2 regions of the Hydrogenophaga sp. GW456-12-10-14-TSB4 genome follow, and region 2 is predicted to be linked to the other one. Evidence: predicted binding sites of a transcription regulator. Region 2 holds the regulator's gene; the other holds the start of a gene.
What was found. The regulator FNR, encoded in region 2, switches genes on or off when oxygen is low (the NO sensors DNR and NnrR bind a similar motif). The targets are predictions, from matches to a motif close to TTGATNNNNATCAA.
Positions count from the first base shown of each region.

Region 1 (10,147 bases), on a different contig from region 2:
CCCTGATGGGTCGCCATACAGTCAATCGCAGGTGGTTCCGGTAGGGCACCTCATTGAGCAGCATGTCCGCGCGGAACAGGTGCAGCTCATCAAGAATCGCGTGCTTGTGGTCCATGGTCATCTCCGGTTCCCCCAGAAATCGGATGCGATCTCAGCTGGGGTGCGCGCATTCTCTTTGAAGTAGCTATTTTTTCTTAATCGTTTAGAAAATGTTCCCAGCACGAACAACGCCTTAACTCATCAAGGTCCGCCGCAATGCGCTCCCTCTCGCCTGCCTCACTCCGACCATTCGGGCCGCTACCATGGCGGGTGATCCCCTCATCACCCCGGAGACCCCCATGAGCAACCAGCGAGAAGTTTTTGTCGTCAGCGCCGTGCGCACCGCCATCGGCACCTTTGGCGGCAGCCTGAAGGACCAGCCCCCCACCGAACTCGGCGCACTCGTCGTGCGCGAGTCGCTCGCGCGCGCCGGTGTCGATGGCAAGGACGTGGGCCACGTCGTGTTCGGCCACGTGGTCAACACCGAGCCCAAGGACATGTACCTCTCCCGCGTCGCGGCCATCAACGGGGGCTGCGCCGAAGGCACGCCGGCTTTCAACGTCAACCGCCTCTGCGGCTCGGGCCTGCAGGCCATCGTCTCGGCCGCGCAGGGCATCCTGCTGGGCGACACCGATGTGGCCATCGGTGCCGGCGCGGAGTGCATGAGCCGCGCGCCCTTCGCCAGCCTCAACATGCGATGGGGCGCCCGCATGGGCGACACCAAGATGGTGGACATGATGATCGGCGCGCTGCACGACCCCTTCCACACCATCCACATGGGCGTGACCGCCGAGAACATCGCAGCCAAGTGGGGCATCACGCGCGAAGACCAGGACAAGCTCGCCGTGGAAAGCCACAACCGCGCGCAGCGCGCCACCGAGGCCGGCCTCTTCAAGGACCAAATCGTGCCGGTGATGCTCAAGAGCAAGAAGGGCGACGTGGCCTACGCCACCGACGAGCACTTCCGCACCAACGCGACGCTGGACGACATGGCCAAGCTCAAACCCGTGTTCCTGAAGGAAAACGGCACCGTGACCGCCGGCAACGCCTCGGGCATCAACGACGCGGCGGCCGCCGTGGTGCTGATGGACGGCAATGCGGTCAAGGCACGCGGCGCGAAGCCGCTGGCCCGCCTGGTGGCCTATGCGCACGCAGGCGTGGACCCGAAGTACATGGGCATCGGCCCGGTGCCGGCCACGCAGGCCGTGCTGAAGAAGGCCGGCCTCACGGTCAAGGACCTGGACGTGATCGAGGCCAACGAGGCCTTCGCCGCCCAGGCCTGCGCGGTCACGCGCGACCTCGGCCTGGACCCGGCCAAGGTCAACCCCAACGGCTCGGGCATCTCGCTGGGCCACCCGATCGGCGCCACGGGTGCCCTGATCACCGTGAAGGCGATCCACGAACTGCAGCGCATCCAGGGCCGCTACGCGCTGGTGACGATGTGCATCGGCGGCGGCCAGGGCATCGCCGCGATCTTCGAGCGGGTCTGAATCCGAAAGGGCGTCCCATGAAGGCAGAACAACACGACGAACTCCTGCGCACCCTGAAGCAGCGGTTCGACAAGCACATGAAGCGGCACGCCAAGGCCGACTGGGCCGACGTGTTGAGCCGCCTTCAGCGCCACCCCGACAAGCTGAAAACGCTTTTCGAGATGGAGCGCACGGGCGGTGAGCCCGACGTCATCGGCCCCCCGGACGACCACGGTGCCTACCTGTTCTGCGACTGCGCCGCCGAAACCCCGGCGGGGCGCCGCAGCCTGTGCTTCGACGGTGAAGCCCTGGCCGCCCGCAAGGAGAACAAGCCGGCAGGCAGCGCCGTCGACATGGCCCAGGCCATGGGCGTGTCGCTGCTGACGGAGGCGCAGTACCGTCACCTGCAGACCTTCGGCGAGTTCGACCTGAAAACGTCCAGCTGGGTGGCCACGCCGCCCGAGATCCGCAAGCTCGGTGGCGCCCTCTTCTGCGACCGGCGCTACGGCCAGGTTTTCGTATACCACAACGGGGCGCAGTCGTACTACGCCGCGCGGGGGTTCAGGGGCTGGGTGAGCCTGTGAATCTGAGCGATTGCATTTCGTCAGTGCGCGGGCACGAACGACCACTCTGAAAGAAGCGACCGTTCCTCCCAATGAACCCGCGCCGCGTGCACGCCCTCATGAAAAACCAATTTCCCGCCGTGGATCTGGCCCGCCTGGATTGGGTCAATATCGCTGACGAGAATGGCCTCCTGTCCCGTGAGAAGGTATACGCAGCCGTTATTCGCCCGTTTGAAAAGCAACACATTGAAGAGGTGATGGTCGAGGTCCATCGAAAGCAAGGAGGCCTCATCCCGACAACTGAACTCGCACAGTACTTGGTTGATCACCTGGGGCAAGGAACCATCCGAATTTCGGATCAAAGCTTCACGGTTTTTGGTCTGGTCGCAATGAATGGCGTTGCAACCAGTTGGCAGAATGACCAGCTCTATCGGCCAGAGACAATCGCTCCCGCAACTTGAGCGGCGTGGTGCCAGGACAAGGTTCCAGGGGTTCTGAAAGTCAGTCGACCATCTTCAATTTGGAAACGGACATGAAACCTTGGGCATCAATTTCATTGCATAGCTTCCAAGAGCGAGAGCCCCTTGCCACGGACGGCACGAAGCTCGGAAACGGCTGGTCACGGCTTCGGTCCCGATCCACCGTCAATGCCAGAAGGTTGTCCAGCGAAAAGGACGCGTCATTCACGCCGGACACGTACATGAACACCCGCTGTCCCTCCTGAAGGCGAAGGGACATCGGGGCAAAGGCGTTTGAAGCATCTCCACTCGTGAGCGCGTAGTCCCCTGGCAACAGCGAGAGCACGGTGTAGGTGGAGGGTTCCATCAGGAACGCAAGTTTCGGCGCGATCCGGATCGACAAACTTGCACGATCGTGCGGCACTCGAAACAGGTACAACACAGCATGGCCTGGCAAAGGGTCTTGCAAAGACTGCACCGGGGGCGGAGCGTAGTAGCTCGGCGGCTTGTTCTCCGCACACGCCATCAAACACGCACAAAGCCCAAGAAGAGCGCCACGACGCTGCATCACATTTCCTTTCTCAGATGGCAAACCAGACCAAATATTAAGTCAAAAGTTAACCATCACCCCGGAAAGTATCAGCCTCCTTGGAACGCCCCACTGCGGTACGTCACCACCAGCGTGTCGCGCCAGCCCAGGGCATCACCCTCCAGCGGCTGGATCGGTGTGCTTTCGTGGATCACGCGCGCGTCGTCGATCAGCAGCAGCGACCACGGCTCGCGCAGCGTGAAGCGCTGGCCGCTCGGGCCGTTGGCCTCGAAGACGCGGCTCTCCCCGCCCTTGATGGCGTGGCGGTCCACCATGAACACGGCCACCAGGTCCACACCGTCGCGGTGCGCACCTTCGGGCGTGGGCCGGCCGATGCCGTCGGTGGTGTCGATGCGGAACACGTGGGCTTCCACGCTCCAGGGCTGTGCGCCGCGCAGCGCACTGGCGGCCTCGCCCAGCCGTGCCAGCAGGCGGCTCCACACGGGCAAAGCAACGGTGGCCGGTTCCATGGGCTCGAACCAGCGCTGCATGCCGCCGTGCAGGGCGTTGTATTCCAGCGGTTGCCAGTGGGCGCGATGCGGCACCTGCCGCACGCGGTCTTCGTCCACCACGAAGCAGCTGTGGCGGCGGCTGCGGTAGCGCCCGCCGTCCTTCAGGTACGCATCGGGCGGCAGCTGGTTCCAGCCGGTGTGCAATTCGGCCAGATCCACCGGGCGCGCGGCGAGCCACTCGCCCACGGCTTCGGCGCTCAGCAAGGCAAAGCCGGTGGTCTGCAAGGCGCTGTGCACATCGGACAGCGGCACGTAAGGGGGCTGGAATTCGCTGGTCATATGGCCGGTCAGTGTAGCGGCGTGCCGGCAAACCCACGGCCCGTCGGGCCTTGGGCGAGGCCGGCGTTTGCGCTGGATCAAGACGCCGGCGCGCCCCCGCTGCCAAGCTACGGCCCAAGGAGCAGCACCCGATGGAAAGCACCGCGCAATGGACCCCGGCCCTCTGGCTGGACTTCGACCCGCTGGACAGCATGAACCGCGAACTCATGGCGCGGCTGGCACGCGCCCAGGCGGCGAGCGATGCGGAACTGCCGCAGGCCTGGGCCGAGCTCGTGTCGCATGTGGCCGCGCATTTCGGCCGGGAAGACACCTGGATGCAGGAGACCGGCCACGGCCAGGCGGACGCACACGCGCTGCAACACCGTGTGGTGTTGAACCTGCTGCGCGATGGCCTGGGGCAGCTCCGCAACGGCCAGCTGGAGCCGGTGCGCCAGATGTCGCGCGAGCTGGGCTCGTGGTTCGCCAAGCACACGCACGCGTTCGACGCCGCACTGGCGCTGCACCTGCGACGGCACGCGCTCGCCTGATCCGCTACATTTCCGGGCGCCACAGCCACCCACCCACGAGGTGGCGCGCCATCACCCGAGGAGACAAGACATGGCCGAAGAATCCCCACCGCCACCACCGCCGTCGGTGTTCGACCTGCCCCTGGCGGAGCTGAAGGCCGGCGACCCGCTGCGCTGGCTGCGCCTGGGCTGGAACGACTTCCTGCGCAGCCGCGTCGGCCTGTTCTACGGTCTGTGTTTCTTTCTCATGGGACACGCGCTGATGGCGGTGTTCCGCGCCGCACCGGCCTATGTGCTGGCGCTCTCCGCAGGCTTCCTGCTGCTGGGGCCCTTCCTCTGCCTGGGCCTGTACCACGTGAGCCGTGCCCTGGAGGAAGGCCGCGAGCCCTCGCTGCCGGACTCTTTGCTGGCCTGGGAACAGACCAAGGGCTCGATCGCCATCTTTGCGGGCGTGCTGCTCATCCTGGAAATGCTGTGGGGCCGCGCTTCGCTGGTGGTGTTTGCGGTGACCTTCAGCACCATGCCCGACACGGCCAACCTGGTCGCGCAGCTGCTGGCCCCCGAGAACCTGGAATTCCTGATCACCTACACGCTGGTGGGCGGCGTGTTCGCGGGTCTGATCTTCGTCACCAGCGCGATCTCGATTCCGATGATTCTGGACCGCGAGGTCGACGCGGTGTCCGCCGGCCTCACCAGCATCCGCGCCTGCCTGCAGAACCCGGGGGTGATGGCCTGGTGGGGCGCCCTGATCACGTTGCTGGTGGTGCTGGCGATGTTGCCCTGGTTTCTCGGCCTGATCGTTGTCGGGCCGGTGGTGGGGCACGCCACCTGGCACGCCTACCGCCAGGTGGTGCCCCCGCGCTGAGCTTCAGGACTTGAGGTTCACCACGAGGCGACCGCGCACCCGGCCGGCCAGGATCTCGCTGCCGGCGGCGATCGCGTCGGGCAACGAAATCTCCTTCGTGATCGACGCGAGCTGTTCGCGGTTGAGCGTTTTCGCCAGCGCGTCCCACGCGGCCTCGCGCCTGGCCATGGGCGCCATCACGCTGTCGATGCCGCAGAGCGTGACGCTCCGCAAGATGAAAGGCGCCACGCTCGCGGGCAGGTCCATGCCCTGGGCCAGGCCGCAGGCCGCCACCGCACCTCCGTAGCGCGTGCTCGCGCAGGCGTTGGCCAGCGTGTGGCTGCCCACCGAATCCACCACGCCGATCCAGCGTTCCTTCTGCAGCGGTTTACCCGGCGCGCTCAGTTCGTTGCGATCGATCACGCTGGCTGCGCCGAGCGCCTTCAAATAATCAGCTTCCTGCGGCCGGCCGGTGGAGGCCACCACGGTGTGGCCCAGGCCGGCCAGCAGCGAGATCGCCACGCTGCCCACGCCGCCACCCGCGCCGGTCACCAGCACCTCGCCGCTGCCGGCGGCCACGCCCGCCTCGGCCCAGTGCTTCTGCAGCGCCTGCACGCACAACATGGCGGTGTAGCCCGCCGTGCCCAGCGACATGGCGTCGCGCTCGCTCAGCGAGTCGGGCAAGGCCACGAGCCAGTCGCCCTTGACGCGCGCCATCTGCGACAACCCACCCCAATGCGTTTCGCCCACGCCGAAGCCGTTGAGCAACACGCGGTCGCCGGCTTTCCATTTCGGGTGGTCGCTCTGCGTCACCGAGCCGGCGAAGTCGATGCCGGGCACCATGGGAAAGCTGCGCACCACGGGCGACCGGCCGGTGATGGCCAGGCCGTCCTTGTAGTTGACGGTCGAGTAGTCCACGCGCACGGTCACGTCGCCGTTGGCGGGCAACTGTGATTCGTCGAGCTGCGCGAGCTCACAGCGGTAGCCCGATTCGGGCTTGGTGATCAAGAGGGCCTGGAACATGGTCATCTCCTAAGGGTTGGGGGCGGGGGCCGACTCGCGCCACAGCCGCACCGTGAGCCACCAGGCCAGCAGGGAGTCGGTCAATGCCATCAGGCCGAGCACGAGGCGCAACGCGTCGGGCGGATCGGTGATCTGCACGAACAGCACGATGCAGGACGACAGCAGCTGCAAACCGACCATGAGCCAGAACAGGCCCCGGTGGGGTTGCCAGAGGCGGCGAAGGGTCTCGGACGGGGAAGGCATTGGCCTATTGTGCCGGCGCCGAACGGGCAGGCACGGCGCCGGCCGATGTTGCAATCAGTCCACTGAATTAAGGAAACAATGTGACTTAAGATCGTCTTAAGAATTCGTTAAGCGAATCATTCTCATTTGCAGAAAAGAATCCCGGTTGCCATTGCAACTTGTACTTACCTTTCTACGCAAATGAAGAAACCGCCCGCTTTCGCTCCCTCGCAAACCGTCGTCACCTGGCCGCTCGCCGCGGGCCTGTGCCTGGCCGGCGCCACCGCCTTCGCGCAGCAGTCCGCCACCCTGAGCACCGTCACGGTGACGTCCACCCAGGAAGCCCCGCTCAAGACGGACGCGGCCCCCTCGGTCAAGTTCACGGCGCCACTGGTCGATACGCCGAAAACCGTCCAGATCATCAATGAGGAGTTGCTGCAGCAGACGGGTGCCACCTCCCTGCAGGACGCCTTGCGCTCCGTGCCGGGCATCACCTTCGGCACCGGCGAAGGCGGCAACCCGACCGGCGACCAGCCCTTCATTCGCGGCATGGACGCCCAGGCCAGCACCTTCGTGGACGGCATGCGCGACATCGCCGCCGGCAACCGCGAAGTCTTCAACCTGGAGTCCGTGGAAGTCATCAAGGGTGCCGATTCGGCCTACGCCGGCCGTGGCGGCGCCGGCGGCTCGGTGAACCTGACGGCCAAGAAGGCCAAGAACGAAAACTTCATTGCCGGCTCCGTGGGCGTGGGCACCGATGCGTACCGCCGGGGCACGCTGGATCTGAACCGCGTGGTGGGTGAAACCACCGGCATCCGCCTCAACGCCATGGTGCACGAGGCCGATGTGGCCGGGCGCAACGGCCCTGAGAACAAGCGCTGGGGCATCGCTCCTACCGTGACCTTCGGCATGGGCACGCCCACCGAGGTCTCGCTGTCCTGGCAACACCTCCAGACCAATGACATCCCCGACGGCGGCGTGCCCTACCTGTACTCCAACGCCGCGGCGGCGACCTTGCCCGGCGGCAGCGAAGTGCGCCCCACGTACGGCACGAACCGCGAGAACTGGTACGGCGTGAAGGCGCGCGACTACCAGAAGGAAGAGAGCGACCTGTTCACCGCGTCCATCCAGCACAAGTTCAGCGACACCAACACGTTCCGCAACACCACGCGCCAAAGCAAGTCGTCCCAGGACTACCTGTGGACGCAGCCGGACGACAGCAAGGGCAACGCGATCAAGGGCTATGTGTGGCGGCGCGGCAATGCACGGGTGTCGGAAGTGAACACGCTGCAGAACGTCTCCGAATTCAGCGGCAAGGCGCAGACCGGCTCCGTGGGCCACACCTACGCCCTCGGCCTGGAGCTCGCCAAGGAACGCTCGGCGGTGCGCTCGACGGCGGTTCAGAACAACGCGACCAGCAACTGCACGGCTGTGACCATGTGGTGCGCCTCGCTCAACAACCCGGACAGCTCGGTGGCCTGGAGCTACCCATACACGCTGCCGCTGGCCACCGTCAACAGCATCGACACCACGGCGCTGTATGGTTTCGACACCTTGAAGCTGAGCGAGCAATGGCTGGTCAACGCAGGGGTGCGGGCCGACCACTACAAGGTGACCGCCATCACGCCGACCACCAGCCTCGCCAGCGCCGACACCCTGCTCAACTACCAGCTGGGCGTGGTGTTCAAGCCGGCCGAGAACGGCAGCGTCTACGCCAGCATCGGCACCTCCTCCCGGCCGGGCGGCGCCGCGCTGGGCAACGGCAACGAAGACCTCACCATCACCACCCCGGTGCTGGCGGACCTCGACCCTGAAAAGACCCGCTCCATCGAGATCGGCACGAAGTGGGACGTGATGGACAAGAAGCTGGCCCTGACCGCCGCGCTGTTCCGCAACGAAGTCACCAACGTGCGCATCACCGAGAACGGCATCACCTACATGGGTGGCAACAAGGTGGTCAACGGTATCGAGCTGGGCTTCTCGGGTCGCGTCATGCCGGGCCTGAGCGTGTTCGGCGGCTACACCTTCATGGACAGCGAGCAGACGAACATGGGCGCGGGCAACGTCGCCAACGGCATGCCGTTCCCGAACACGCCGCGCCACAGCGTCAGCCTGTGGACCAGCTACAACCCCATGCCGCAACTCACCGTGGGCTTCGGCGTCTATGCGCAGAGCCAGGTGAACCAGGGCTACATCCGCTCCACGGTCGACGGTGGCATCGTCACCAAGGGCCAGGGCGGTTATGCGCGCTACGATGCGATGGTGGCCTACCAGATCAACCGCAACCTCACCGCCCAGCTCAACCTGTACAACCTGGGCGACAAGGTCTACTACACCGGTGTCCGTTCGCCGCACTACGCCAACATCGCGGCAGGCCGCTCGGCCGTCGCATCGATGAAGTTCACCTACTGAGGCCACGCCGCTCGCGCCATGATGCTCCGCATCCCCGCCCTGCTCACCCCGGACGAAGTTCGCCAATGCCGCGAGGCGCTCGAACCGGCGCCGTGGCAGGACGGGCGCGCGACGGCCGGCAGCCTGGCCGCCCAGGTCAAGGAAAACCTTCAGTTGCCGCTGGACAGTCCGGTGGCCCAGCAGCTCGGGAATCTGATCCTGGACAAGCTGGGCAGCAACCCGCTGTTCATCTCGGCCACGCTGCCGCTCAAGGTGCTGCCGCCGCGGTTCAACCGCTACGAGGGTGGCGGCAACTACGGCAGCCACATCGACAACGCCTTCTTCACCATTCCGGGCAGCGCCATCAAGGTGCGCACGGACGTGTCCACCACCGTCTTCCTGAGCGACCCCGGGGAGTACGACGGCGGTGAACTCGTGGTGGAAGACAGCTTCGGTCAGCAGAGCATCAAGCTGCCGGCCGGGGACGCCATCGTCTATCCCGGGACCAGCCTGCACCGCGTCAACCCCGTGACCCGGGGCACACGCTACGGCAGCTTCTTCTGGACCCACAGCCTGGTCGCGTCGGCGGAGCAGCGTCGCCTGCTGTTCGACCTCGATCAGCAGATTCAACAGCTCGGCGTGCGGCACCCGGAAGACCCGGGTCTCGCCCCCTTGTCGGGCACGTACCACAACCTGCTGCGGATGTGGTCGCAGGCCTGACCGGGGGACGCCGGCTCAACCGCCCTGCGCCTTCATGACCTCCTGCTCCTGCAGCAGGCGCCACATCACCTTGCCGCTGCCGCTCTTGGGCAGCGCGCTGACGAACTCGACCGTGCGCGGGCACTTGTAGGCCGCCATGTTCTCGCGGCACCAGTCCACGATGGCCTGCTCGCTGGTCGTGCCGCGCGCCGATTCGCGCAACACCACGACCGCCTTCACGCTCTCGCCCCGGTAAGCGTCCATGGTCGCGATCACACAGGCCTCGGCGATCGCCGGGTGTTTGAACATCAGCGCCTCGACCTCGGCCGGCCAGACCTTGAAGCCGCTGGCGTTGATCATGCGCTTGAGGCGATCGGTGATGAAGTAGTAACCGTCCTCGTCCACGCGGCCGAGATCGCCCGAGCGAAAGAAGCGCTTGCCCTCGAAGGTGATGAAGGCGGCCTCGGTGGCCTCGGGGCGCTTCCAGTAGCCGTCGAACACCTCGGGGCCGTGGATGATGATTTCTCCGGTTTCGCCTTGCGGCATCTCCTGC
Region 1 is NZ_JBWKZH010000013.1:32,759-42,905, reverse strand. Features, by position in the region: gene AC07ZS_RS09105 (fatty acid desaturase) at 1-115, opposite strand, end outside; gene bktB (beta-ketothiolase BktB) at 339-1,529, shown strand; gene AC07ZS_RS09095 (DUF4256 domain-containing protein) at 1,547-2,092, shown strand; gene AC07ZS_RS09090 (hypothetical protein) at 2,164-2,532, shown strand; gene AC07ZS_RS09085 (hypothetical protein) at 2,573-3,097, opposite strand; gene AC07ZS_RS09080 (2OG-Fe dioxygenase family protein) at 3,169-3,909, opposite strand; gene AC07ZS_RS09075 (bacteriohemerythrin) at 4,041-4,436, shown strand; gene AC07ZS_RS09070 (DUF2189 domain-containing protein) at 4,507-5,280, shown strand; gene acuI (acrylyl-CoA reductase (NADPH)) at 5,284-6,282, opposite strand; gene AC07ZS_RS09060 (hypothetical protein) at 6,292-6,525, opposite strand; gene AC07ZS_RS09055 (TonB-dependent receptor) at 6,706-8,916, shown strand; gene AC07ZS_RS09050 (Fe2+-dependent dioxygenase) at 8,935-9,615, shown strand; gene AC07ZS_RS09045 (long-chain fatty acid--CoA ligase) at 9,631-10,147, opposite strand, start outside.
Region 1: a site for FNR is predicted at 3,977-3,990, ahead of AC07ZS_RS09075 (bacteriohemerythrin). Genes of this name have one in related genera too.

Region 2 (10,147 bases):
CGATCGAGAACAGGGCCATGATGGCCGCGCCTTCCAGCGCGTTGGCTGAGAGCGAGGCCACCAGCAATGCCGAATACAGCAGGCCGCAGGGCATGAGCGCCCAGGCCACGCCCAGCACCATGGGTGCGCGCGGCCCCAGTTTCACCATGGCGGGCCGGGCACGGCGCCACACCTGCTGCCCGAGGTTCTCGATCCAGGCGGGTTGCCTGGCGCGCCAGAGCAGCACCGCGCCGAGCAGCAGCGCGGCCACATGGAACATGGTCCACACCGGCCGCAGCACGGCGGTGTTGGTGCCCAGCCAGGCCAGGCCTTGCACCGAGCCGGCCGCGAAGGCGCCGAACAGCGCGTAGCCCACCATGCGGCTCACTTGAAAACCGAGCAGGGCCTGGGTGCTGCGCGCGCCGGCCGCGCGGCCGATGCCGGCGCAGGCCGCGCCGCACATGGCCACGCAGTGCGGGCCGCCCACGAGGCCCATGAAGAGCGCCGTGATCGCCATGGAGGTTTGCATGGCCTCAGATGATGCGCGAGAAGCGCGCGCGGTCAAGGTCGACCTGCAGGTTCTTGTCGAACACCATGGCGATGGCGCGCACCAGGAACCACCCAGCCTCGGTGACCTGGATGCCGCCCGGGCTCAGGCGCACCAGGCCTTCGGCAGCCAGGCCTTCGAGCACGTCGAGTTCGCGCGCGAAATAGGTCTTGAAGTCGATCAGGTGCCCGAGTTCGATCGACTCGAACTGCACTTCGCCCTGGCACATGAGCGCCATGATCACGGCGCGGCGCAGCAGGTCGTCGCGCGTGAGCGCCAGCCCGCGCACGATGGGCAGCCGGCCCTGGTCGAGCAGGTCGCGGTATTCCTCCAGCGTCTTCGCGTTCTGGCTGTAGGTGGCACCGATGCGCCCGATGGCGGACACGCCAAGCGCGATCAGGTCGCAGTCGGGCTGCGTGCTGTAGCCCTGGAAGTTGCGGTGCAGGCGCCCCTGGCGCTTGGCCACGGCCAGCGCGTCGTTGGGCAGCGCGAAATGGTCCATGCCCACGTAGACGTAGCCGGCGTCGATCAGCGCGTCGAGCGACATCGACAGCATGCCCAGCTTGTCGCCCGCGCTGGGCAGGTCACCCGCCGAGATGCGCCGCTGCGGCTTGAAGCGCGAGGGCAGATGCGCGTAGGCGTAGAGCGCGATGCGGTCGGGCCGCAGCTCGTTCACCTGCGCCAGCGTGCGCGCAAAGGACGCGGGGGTCTGCAGCGGCAGGCCGTAGATCAGGTCCACGTTGACCGACTCGAACCCGATGCGCCGCGCCGCGGCGACGAGCTCGAACACCTGTTCGGCGGGCTGCACGCGGTGCACGGCCTTCTGCACGGCGGGGTCGAAGTCCTGCACGCCGAAGCTCAGGCGGTTGAAGCCCAGGCGGGCCAGGGTCTTCAGGCGCTCTTCGGTCACGGTGCGCGGGTCCACCTCCACCGAGTACTCGCCGCCGGCCACCAGCTTGAAATGGCGCCGCAGCATGGCCATGAGGGCTTCGAGCTCGGCGTCGGACAGGAAGGTGGGCGTGCCGCCGCCCAGGTGCAGTTGCGAGACGCTGTGGCCCGGCCCCAGGTGCGCCACCTGCAGCTCGACCTCGCGCGCCAGGTAGTGCAGGTACTCGGCCGCGCGCGAATGGTGTTTGGTGATGACCTTGTTGCAGGCGCAGTAGTAGCAGACCGATTCGCAGAACGGGATGTGCACGTACAGGGACAGCGGCAGCGCCATGGAACCCGCGCGGCGCTGCTCCAGGGCCTGCACGTAGTCGTTCTCGGTGAACGCCTCCACGAACCGGTCGGCGGTGGGGTAAGAGGTGTAGCGCGGCCCCGGCACGTCAAAGCGCCGCAGAAGCTCCTCAGAAATGGCGTGGCTCAAGATCGGATCTCCATCAAGGCCTTCACTGTGCGACAGACTGATCGGTTTTCCCTTGATCCTGGTCAAAAGGTGGTGAACTGATCCGCTGCGCCTATGGGGGTTCGACACCATTGGGGGGTATGCTGTAACCTTTTGCGAACCCGGACTTTTCTCTAATGGACGCTCAAACCATCAAAGTCGCGTGCTCGAGTTGCAACCTGCGCGAACTGTGCCTGCCCATGGGCTTGAATCCCGACGAGATGGACAAGCTGGACAAGGTGATCTCGAAGCGCCGCCGCATCAAGCGCGGCACTTCGCTGTTCAATGTGGGTGACAAGTTCACGTCGCTGTATGCGGTGCGCTCGGGTTTCTTCAAGACCTGCGTGACCACAGCCGACGGCCGCGACCAGGTGACGGGCTTCCAGATGACGGGCGAGATCATCGGCTTGGACGGCATCGTGAGCGATCACCACTCGTGCAATGCGGTCGCGCTGGAAGATGCCGAGGTCTGCGTGATGCCGTTCGACCAGGTCGAGGAGCTCTCGCGCGAGTTCACCACCCTGCAGCACCACGTGCACAAGATCATGAGCCGCGAGATCGTGCGCGACCACGGTGTGATGCTGCTGCTGGGCAGCATGCGCGCCGAAGAACGCCTGGCGGCCTTCCTGCTCAACCTGGTGCAGCGCCTGCATGCGCGCGGCTTCTCGCAGTCCGAACTGGTGCTGCGCATGACGCGCGAGGAAATCGGCAGCTACCTGGGCATGAAGCTCGAAACGGTGAGCCGCACCTTCTCCAAGTTCGTGGAGGACGGCATCATCGATGTGAAGCAGCGCTACGTGCACATCAAGAACACCGACGGCCTGCGCCAGATCGTCAATCCCCAGACCTGCGGATAGCCAGCATCAGGCTGAGCGCGCTCGCCGCAGCCGTCACGGCCCAGAACACGAAGAACGACACGGTGTAGACCGCCAGGCGCGTCCAGCCCAAGGGCTCGCCGCTGAGCCCGTGCAGGTCACCGGGGTCCACCACGGCGAAGACGATCATCTCCAGCACCGCCGCGAGCAGGAAAGCCGGCCAGGCAATGGCCATCCAGTGGCGGGCACTCATGTCATTCTTCCTTCGGCACCACCGGCGAGGCCGCGTGGTTGCGCGCCTGGTGCGCGGGCTGCAGCTTGATCAGGGCTTGCGCCTTGGCCTGCCCTTCCAGAGCCTGGGCGGCTTCGCGGTCGCGCTCGAACACGGCCTTGTCGAGCACCGGGTCGGCGTTGTTGACGGCGATGAAGGCGGTGATGAGGCTGGCCACCACCACCACGAGCGGGCCGCCCACCACCAGCCACATGTGCGGCACGCGCCACCAGGACACCGGCGGCACAGGGGCTGCCACGGCGGGAGAGCTGGACGGGTTCATGAGAGAGCTCCTTCGGGAAGGTGGGTCGGATCAGCGCGGCACGAGGAAGGCCGCCTTTTCGGAGACGTGGATCGATTCGTCGCCGATGGCACGGATGTCGAAATGGATCGGGTGCGAGCCGGGGCTCGCGGCATCGGGTGGGATCTGCACCCGCACCGCCACCGCACGCACCTCGGTGGAGAGCACCTCGACCTCGGCACTCGAATCCAGCGCGATGCCCGGCAGACCCGAGACGCCGATGGCGTAGCGCTGCGGTGACTCGGTGGCGTTCATGATCTGCAGGCGGAACACGTTCTCGATGCGGCCCTGCTCCACCATGCGGGCCAGGGCGCCGCGGTCGCGGATCACGTCCACCTTCAAGGGAGTGCGCAGGAACAGGCTCAGACCCACGGCCAGGGTGATGGCGCCCAGGATCGCGGTGTAGATCAGCACCCGGGGCCGCAAGGCGCGCCGCAGCATCTGCCGCGTGCTCCAGCCGTTGTCCAGGCCGTTCTCGGTGGAGAAGCGGATCAGCCCGCGCGGGTAGCCCACCTTGTCCATCACGTCGTCGCACACGTCGATGCAGGCCGCGCAGCCGATGCAGTCGGACTGCAGGCCGTTGCGGATGTCGATGCCGGTGGGACACACCTGCACGCACAGCGTGCAGTCCACGCACGAGCCCAGACCGAGGGCCTTGGGGTCCGCCTTCTTCGAGCGCGGGCCGCGCGGCTCGCCGCGCCGCGTGTCGTAGGTGACGATCATGGTGTCCCGGTCGAACATCGCGCTCTGGAAACGCGCGTAGGGACACATGTACTTGCAGACCTGCTCGCGCAGGAAGCCGGCGTTGCCGTAGGTGGCGAAGCCGTAGAAGAAGATCCAGAACAGTTGCCAGGGCCCGAGCGCGGCGGCCACCGACAAAGCGCCCAGCTCGCGGATGGGCGTGAAGTAACCGACGAAGGTGAAGCCGGTCCAGAGCGAGAAGGCGATCCACAGCGCATGCTTGAGCGAACGCTTGCCCATCTTGCCCGCTGACATGGCCGACTGGTCCAGCCGCAGGCGGGCCGAGCGGTCGCCCTCCACCTTCTTCTCGATCCACAGGAAGATCTCGGTGTAGACCGTCTGCGGGCAGGCGAAGCCGCACCACAGCCGGCCGGCCACGGCGGTGAACAGGAACAGCGCGAAGGCGCAGATGACCAGCAGGCCGGTGAGGTAGATGAAGTCCTGCGGGTAGAGCACCAGCCCGAAAATGTAGAAGCGGCGCGCCTCCAGGTCGAACAGCACGGCCTGGCGCGCGTTCCACTCCAGCCACGGCAGCCCGTAGAACACCAGTTGCGTGATCCAGACCATGACCCAGCGCCAGTTGGCGAACAGGCCCTGGACCGATCGCGGCTGGATCTTCTCGCGCGACGCGTAGAGGGACACCATCGTCTCGTCATCGACGGGGACGATGGGAATGCTGGCTCTGGGCTTGCTGGACGGAATGGTCACGTGGGCTGGCTGGGAAACAAGTGCAGATCGATCAGTTGCCGGCAGTGGCCGTGGCACCGGCCTTGTTGGACAGGCCCCAGACATAGGCGCTCAGCACGTGGATCTGGTCCGCGTTGAGCTTGCCGGCCTGCGCCGGCATCTGGTTGGTGAAGCCCTTGGTGATGGCGCGCACCACGGCTTCTTCACCCCAGCCGTGCAGCCAGGTGTTGTCGCTCAGGTTGGGGGCGCCCATGGCGGTGTTGCCTTTGCCGTCCGCACCGTGGCAGGCGGCACAGGCGGCAAAGCCGGCGCGGCCCAGCGCGGCGCGCACCGAGTCGTGCGGGCTGCCCGAGAGGCTGAGCACGAAGTGGGCGACGTTGCGCACGTCGTCCGGCGAGCCCACGGCGGCGGCCATGGGTGGCATGACGCCGTTGCGGCCATTGGTGATGGTGGCCTTGATCGCATCGGGTTCACCGCCCCAGAGCCAGTCGCGGTCGGTCAGGTTGGGGAAGCTGCGCGCGCCGCGCGCGTCCGAGCCGTGGCACTGGGCGCAGTTGTTCATGAACAGGCGCTCCCCGATGGCCATGGCCGAGGCATCGCCCGCGAGCTGTTGCGGCGTCATGCCATTGAACTGCGCGTAGATCGGTGCGATGGCTTTCTCGACCTTGGCCACTTCGGCCTTGTGCTGGCCGTCGGACGACCAGCCCAGCAGGCCCTGGTACTTGCCGAAGGTCGGGTACAGCAGGCCGTAGGCGATCGAGAAGACGCAGGTGATGATGAAGAGGTAGACCCACCACTTGGGCAGCGGGTTGTTCATCTCGCGCAGGTCGCCGTCCCACACGTGGCCGGTGGTGTTGTCGGCCGTGGCCTTGACCTTGGTGGTGCCGCTGATCCAGAGCAGGATCAGGCAGGCGATGATGCTGACCACGGTCAGCACGGCCACGTACCAGTTCCAGAATTCGCTGGTGAAGTCGCTCATGACGGTTCTTTCGTGCTGTCGGTGGGAGCCTCGTCCTGGAACGGCAGCATCGCTGCCTCGTCGAAGCGGGACTGGTTGCGCCGGGCCCAGGCCCAGCCCACGATGCCCAGGAAGGTCATCAGGCTGATCACGGTGACGGCGCTGCGCAGGTCATTGATGTCCATGTCGGGTTCTCCTTGGCGCTCACTTGATCGCGGTGCCCAGCACCTGCAGGTAGGCGATGAGGGCTTCCATTTCGGTCTTGCCTTTCACGTCGGCGGGCGATGCGGCGATCTCCTCGTCGGTGTAAGGCGCGCCCAGGGTGCGCAGCACTTCCATGCGCTTGGGCAGGCCGGCCTCGTTCACGGTCTTCTTCTCCAGCCAGGGGTAGGCCGGCATGTTGGACTCGGGCACGAGGTCGCGCGGGTTGTTCAGGTGGATGCGGTGCCATTCGTCGCTGTAGCGGCCGCCCACGCGGGCCAGGTCGGGGCCGGTGCGCTTGCTGCCCCACTGGAAGGGCCGGTCGTAGACGAATTCGCCCGCCACCGAGTAGTGGCCATAGCGCAGCGTCTCGGCCTGGAAGGGGCGGATCATCTGCGAGTGGCAGTTGTAGCAACCCTCACGCACATACACGTCGCGCCCGGCGATCTGCAGCGCGCTGTAGGGCTTGAGGCCCTCCACCGGCTGGGTGGTGGACTTCTGGAAGAACAGCGGGACGATCTCGACCAGCCCGCCAACCGCGATCACCAGCACGATGAGCACGATCATCAGGAAGTTGTTGGTCTCGATCCGCTCGTGGGTGAAACCCTGGGGTTTGTTGTTGTCGGCCATGTTCGGCTCCTCAGGCGTGGGCGGGGTTGAGAGCGGGAATGCGGACGTCTTCCACGCGGCCGTTGCGCGCGGTCATCACCGTGTTCCAGAGCATCACGCCCATGCCGGCCAGGTACAGCACGCCACCGAGCAGGCGGATGACGTAGAACGGGAAGGTGGCCTTGACCGATTCGACGAAGGTGTAGGTCAGGCTGCCGTCGGGGTTGACGGCGCGCCACATCAGGCCCTGCATCACACCGGCGATCCACATCGCGGCGATGTAGAGCACGATGCCCAGGGTGGCGATCCAGAAGTGCAGCTCGATGGCGGGCACCGAGTACATCTTCTTCTGACCGTACAGGCGCGGGATCAGGTAGTACATGGAGCCCATGGTCACCAGGCCCACCCAGCCGAGCGCGCCGGAGTGCACGTGGCCGATGGTCCAGTCGGTGTAGTGCGAGAGCGCGTTGACCGTCTTGATGGACATCATCGGACCCTCGAAGGTCGACATGCCATAGAACGAGAGCGAGACGATCAGGAAGCGCAGGATGGGGTCGTCGCGCAGTTTGTGCCAGGCGCCCGAGAGCGTCATGATGCCGTTGATCATGCCGCCCCAGCTGGGCGCGAGCAGGATGAGCGAGAACACCATGCCCACCGATTGCGTCCAGTCCGGCAGCGCGGTGTAGTGCAGGTGGTGCGGGCCGGCCCACATGTAGGTGAAGATCAGGGCCCAGAAGTGCACGATGGACAGGCGGTACGAGTACACCGGGCGCTCCGCCTGCTTGGGGATGAAGTAGTACATCATCCCGAGGAAGCCGGCGGTGAGGAAGAAGCCCACGGCGTTGTGGCCGTACCACCACTGCACCATCGCGTCCTGCACGCCGGCGTAGGCCGAGTAGCTCTTGAAGAGGTCCACCGGCAGCGCGGCGCTGTTGACGATGTGCAGCACCGCCACGGCCAGGATGAAGGCGCCGAAGAACCAGTTGGCCACGTAGATGTGGCGCACCTTGCGCACGCCGATGGTGCCGAAGAACACGATCGCGTAGGCCACCCAGACGAGGGTGATGAGCACGTCGATCGGCCACTCCAGTTCGGCGTACTCCTTGCCGGAGGTCATGCCCAGCGGCAGCGAGACCACCGCCAGCAGGATCACCGCCTGCCAGCCCCAGAAGGAGAAGGCGGCGAGCTGCCCGCCGAACAGCCTCACCTGGCAGGTGCGCTGCACCACGTAGTAGCTGGCCGCGAACAGGCCGCAACCGCCGAAGGCGAAGATCACCGCGTTGGTGTGCAGGGGCCGCAGGCGGCCGTAGGACAGCCACTCGATCCCCAGGTTGAGCGCCGGCCAGGTCAGCTGGGCGGCGATGATCACGCCCACCAGCATCCCCACCACACCCCAGACCACCGTCATGATGGCGAACTGCCGAACGACTTTGTCGTTGTAGACCGCCGACTGGCTGGCCCTGTTGGTCACGGACATACACATACTCCTTGCCAATGTCACTGCCGCCAGTGTGCGCAAGAAGTTCCTGTCCCGCCTTGACCTACGTCAAGCGCGCCCTCAATCCCCCTTGAGGATGCGCTCGCCTTCGCGCTCGATGTTGTCGAACTGCCCCGCCTGGAGCGCCCACCAGAACACGCCGATGATGCCGAACACCAGCAGCACGGACAGGGGGATCAGAAGGTAGAGGATGTCCATCGAAAGCTTTCATTGCCGGGCCAGGCGCAGGGCGTTGCCGATCACCAGCAGCGAGCTGGCCGCCATGCCCAGGCCAGCCAGCCAGGGCGGCATATAGCCCATCAGTGCCAGCGGCACGCACACCACGTTGTAGGCGCCGGCCCAGAGCAGATTCTGCCGCACGGTGCGCAGCGTGGCGCGCGCCTGCCCCAGGGTGCGGACCACGTCCATGACCTTGCCGCCCTGCACGATGAAGTCCGACTGCGACTGCGCCAGCGGCGCCGCATGGCCCAGCGCGAAGGAGGTGTCGGCGCGCGCGAGCACCGGGCCGTCGTTCAGGCCGTCGCCCACCATCGCCACCTTCAGGCCGCGCGCCTGCAGCGCCGTGATCTCGGCCAGCTTCTGCTCGGGCGAGGCGCCCGCGATCACGTGGTCCACGCCCACCACCGCGGCCACCTGCTGCGCGGGCGCCTCGCGGTCGCCCGACAGCAGCCAGGTCTGCACGCCCAGGGAACGCAGCGCGGCCACTGCGGCCGCCGCGTCGTCGCGCAGGCCTTCCTGCAGCTCGAAGCTGGCCAGCCAGCCCTGCGCGTCGGCCAGGTGAACGGCCGGCGCCCCGGCGCTCAAGGCGGCCGGGGGATCGATGCCGCAAAAGGCCGCCGACCCCAGGCGCACCCAGCTGCCGTCGGGGCGCAGGGCCTGCATGCCCTGGCCCGCCCGCTCGGTGTGGCCGGCCAGCGGCGCGAGATCAACCCCGGCTTCCTTGGTCTCGCGCGAGATCGCGCGCGACACCGGGTGCAGCGAGCCTTCGGCCAGGGCACCGGCGAGCGCCAGCGCCTGCGCGCGGTCCAGGCCCGCCCGGGTGCGGATCTCGTGCAGCGCCAGGCGATCGTGCGTCAGCGTGCCGGTCTTGTCGAACACCACGGCGTCGATGCCCGCCAGCGCCTCGAAGGCCTGCAGCCGGCGCACCAGCACGCCACGCCGCGCCAGCGCACCGGCCGAGGCGAGCATGGCCGCCGGCGTGGCCAGCGACAGCGCGCACGGGCAGGTGACGATGAGCACCGCCACCGCCACCGCGAGGGCCTGCGTGTGGTCGATCTGCCACCAGTAGAAGCCGGCACCCACGGCCGCGAGCAGCACGAAAACGAGGAACGGCGCGGCGATGCGGTCGGCCAGCACGGCCAGGCGGGGCTTCTCGGTGGACGCCCGCTCCATCAGCTTCACGATCTGGGCGAAGCGCGTGTCCGGGCCGATGCGGTCGACGCGCACGCGCACCGGGCCGCCGAGGTTGAAGCTGCCGGCCACCACGCCCTGCCCGGCCTGGAGCGACACCGGGTGCGACTCGCCGGTCAGCAGGGCTTCGTCCACCGTGGCGCGGTCGTCGAGCAATTCGCCGTCGGCCGGGAAAGCCTGGCCGGCGTGCACGCGCACGGTGTCGCCCACCCGCAGGCGGCGCAGCGAGACGGATTCGTAGCCGCCGCCGGGTTTCTGCCGCTCGCAGACCTCGGGCAGGCGGTTCATGAGGCCGTCGAGCGCGCCGGCCGTGCGGTCGCGCGCCTTGTGCTCGAGGTAGCGCCCGCCCAGCAGGAAGAACACGAACATGGTCAGCGAGTCGAACCAGACCTCTTCGCCCCAGGGCCCGCTGGGGTCGAAAGTGGCGGCCGAGCTGGCGATGAAGGTCACGAGGATGCCGATGGAGACCGGGGTGTCCATGCCCACGCGGCCGTGCTTCAGATCGCGCCAGGCGCTGGCGAAGAAGGGGCCGCTGGCGAAGAACACGACGGGCAGGCTGATCACCCAGCTGGCCCAGCGCAGGAGCTGGGTGATGTCGGGCGGGATCTCGCCGGGCGCCGTCACGTAGGCGGGCCACGCGTACATCATCACCTGCATCATGCAGAAGCCGGCCACGAAGAGGCGCCACAGCGCCTGCCGGGTTTCGCGCAGGCGCTCGCTGACGGAGAGGGCGTGCTGCATGGGCA
Region 2 is NZ_JBWKZH010000006.1:8,075-18,221, reverse strand. Features, by position in the region: gene AC07ZS_RS04830 (sulfite exporter TauE/SafE family protein) at 1-508, opposite strand, end outside; gene hemN (oxygen-independent coproporphyrinogen III oxidase) at 513-1,892, opposite strand; gene fnr (fumarate/nitrate reduction transcriptional regulator Fnr) at 2,048-2,767, shown strand; gene AC07ZS_RS04815 (hypothetical protein) at 2,745-2,978, opposite strand; gene AC07ZS_RS04810 (FixH family protein) at 2,980-3,279, opposite strand; gene ccoG (cytochrome c oxidase accessory protein CcoG) at 3,310-4,683, opposite strand; gene ccoP (cytochrome-c oxidase, cbb3-type subunit III) at 4,778-5,704, opposite strand; gene AC07ZS_RS04795 (cbb3-type cytochrome oxidase subunit 3) at 5,701-5,868, opposite strand; gene ccoO (cytochrome-c oxidase, cbb3-type subunit II) at 5,888-6,514, opposite strand; gene ccoN (cytochrome-c oxidase, cbb3-type subunit I) at 6,525-7,970, opposite strand; gene ccoS (cbb3-type cytochrome oxidase assembly protein CcoS) at 8,052-8,189, opposite strand; gene AC07ZS_RS04775 (heavy metal translocating P-type ATPase) at 8,199-10,147, opposite strand, start outside.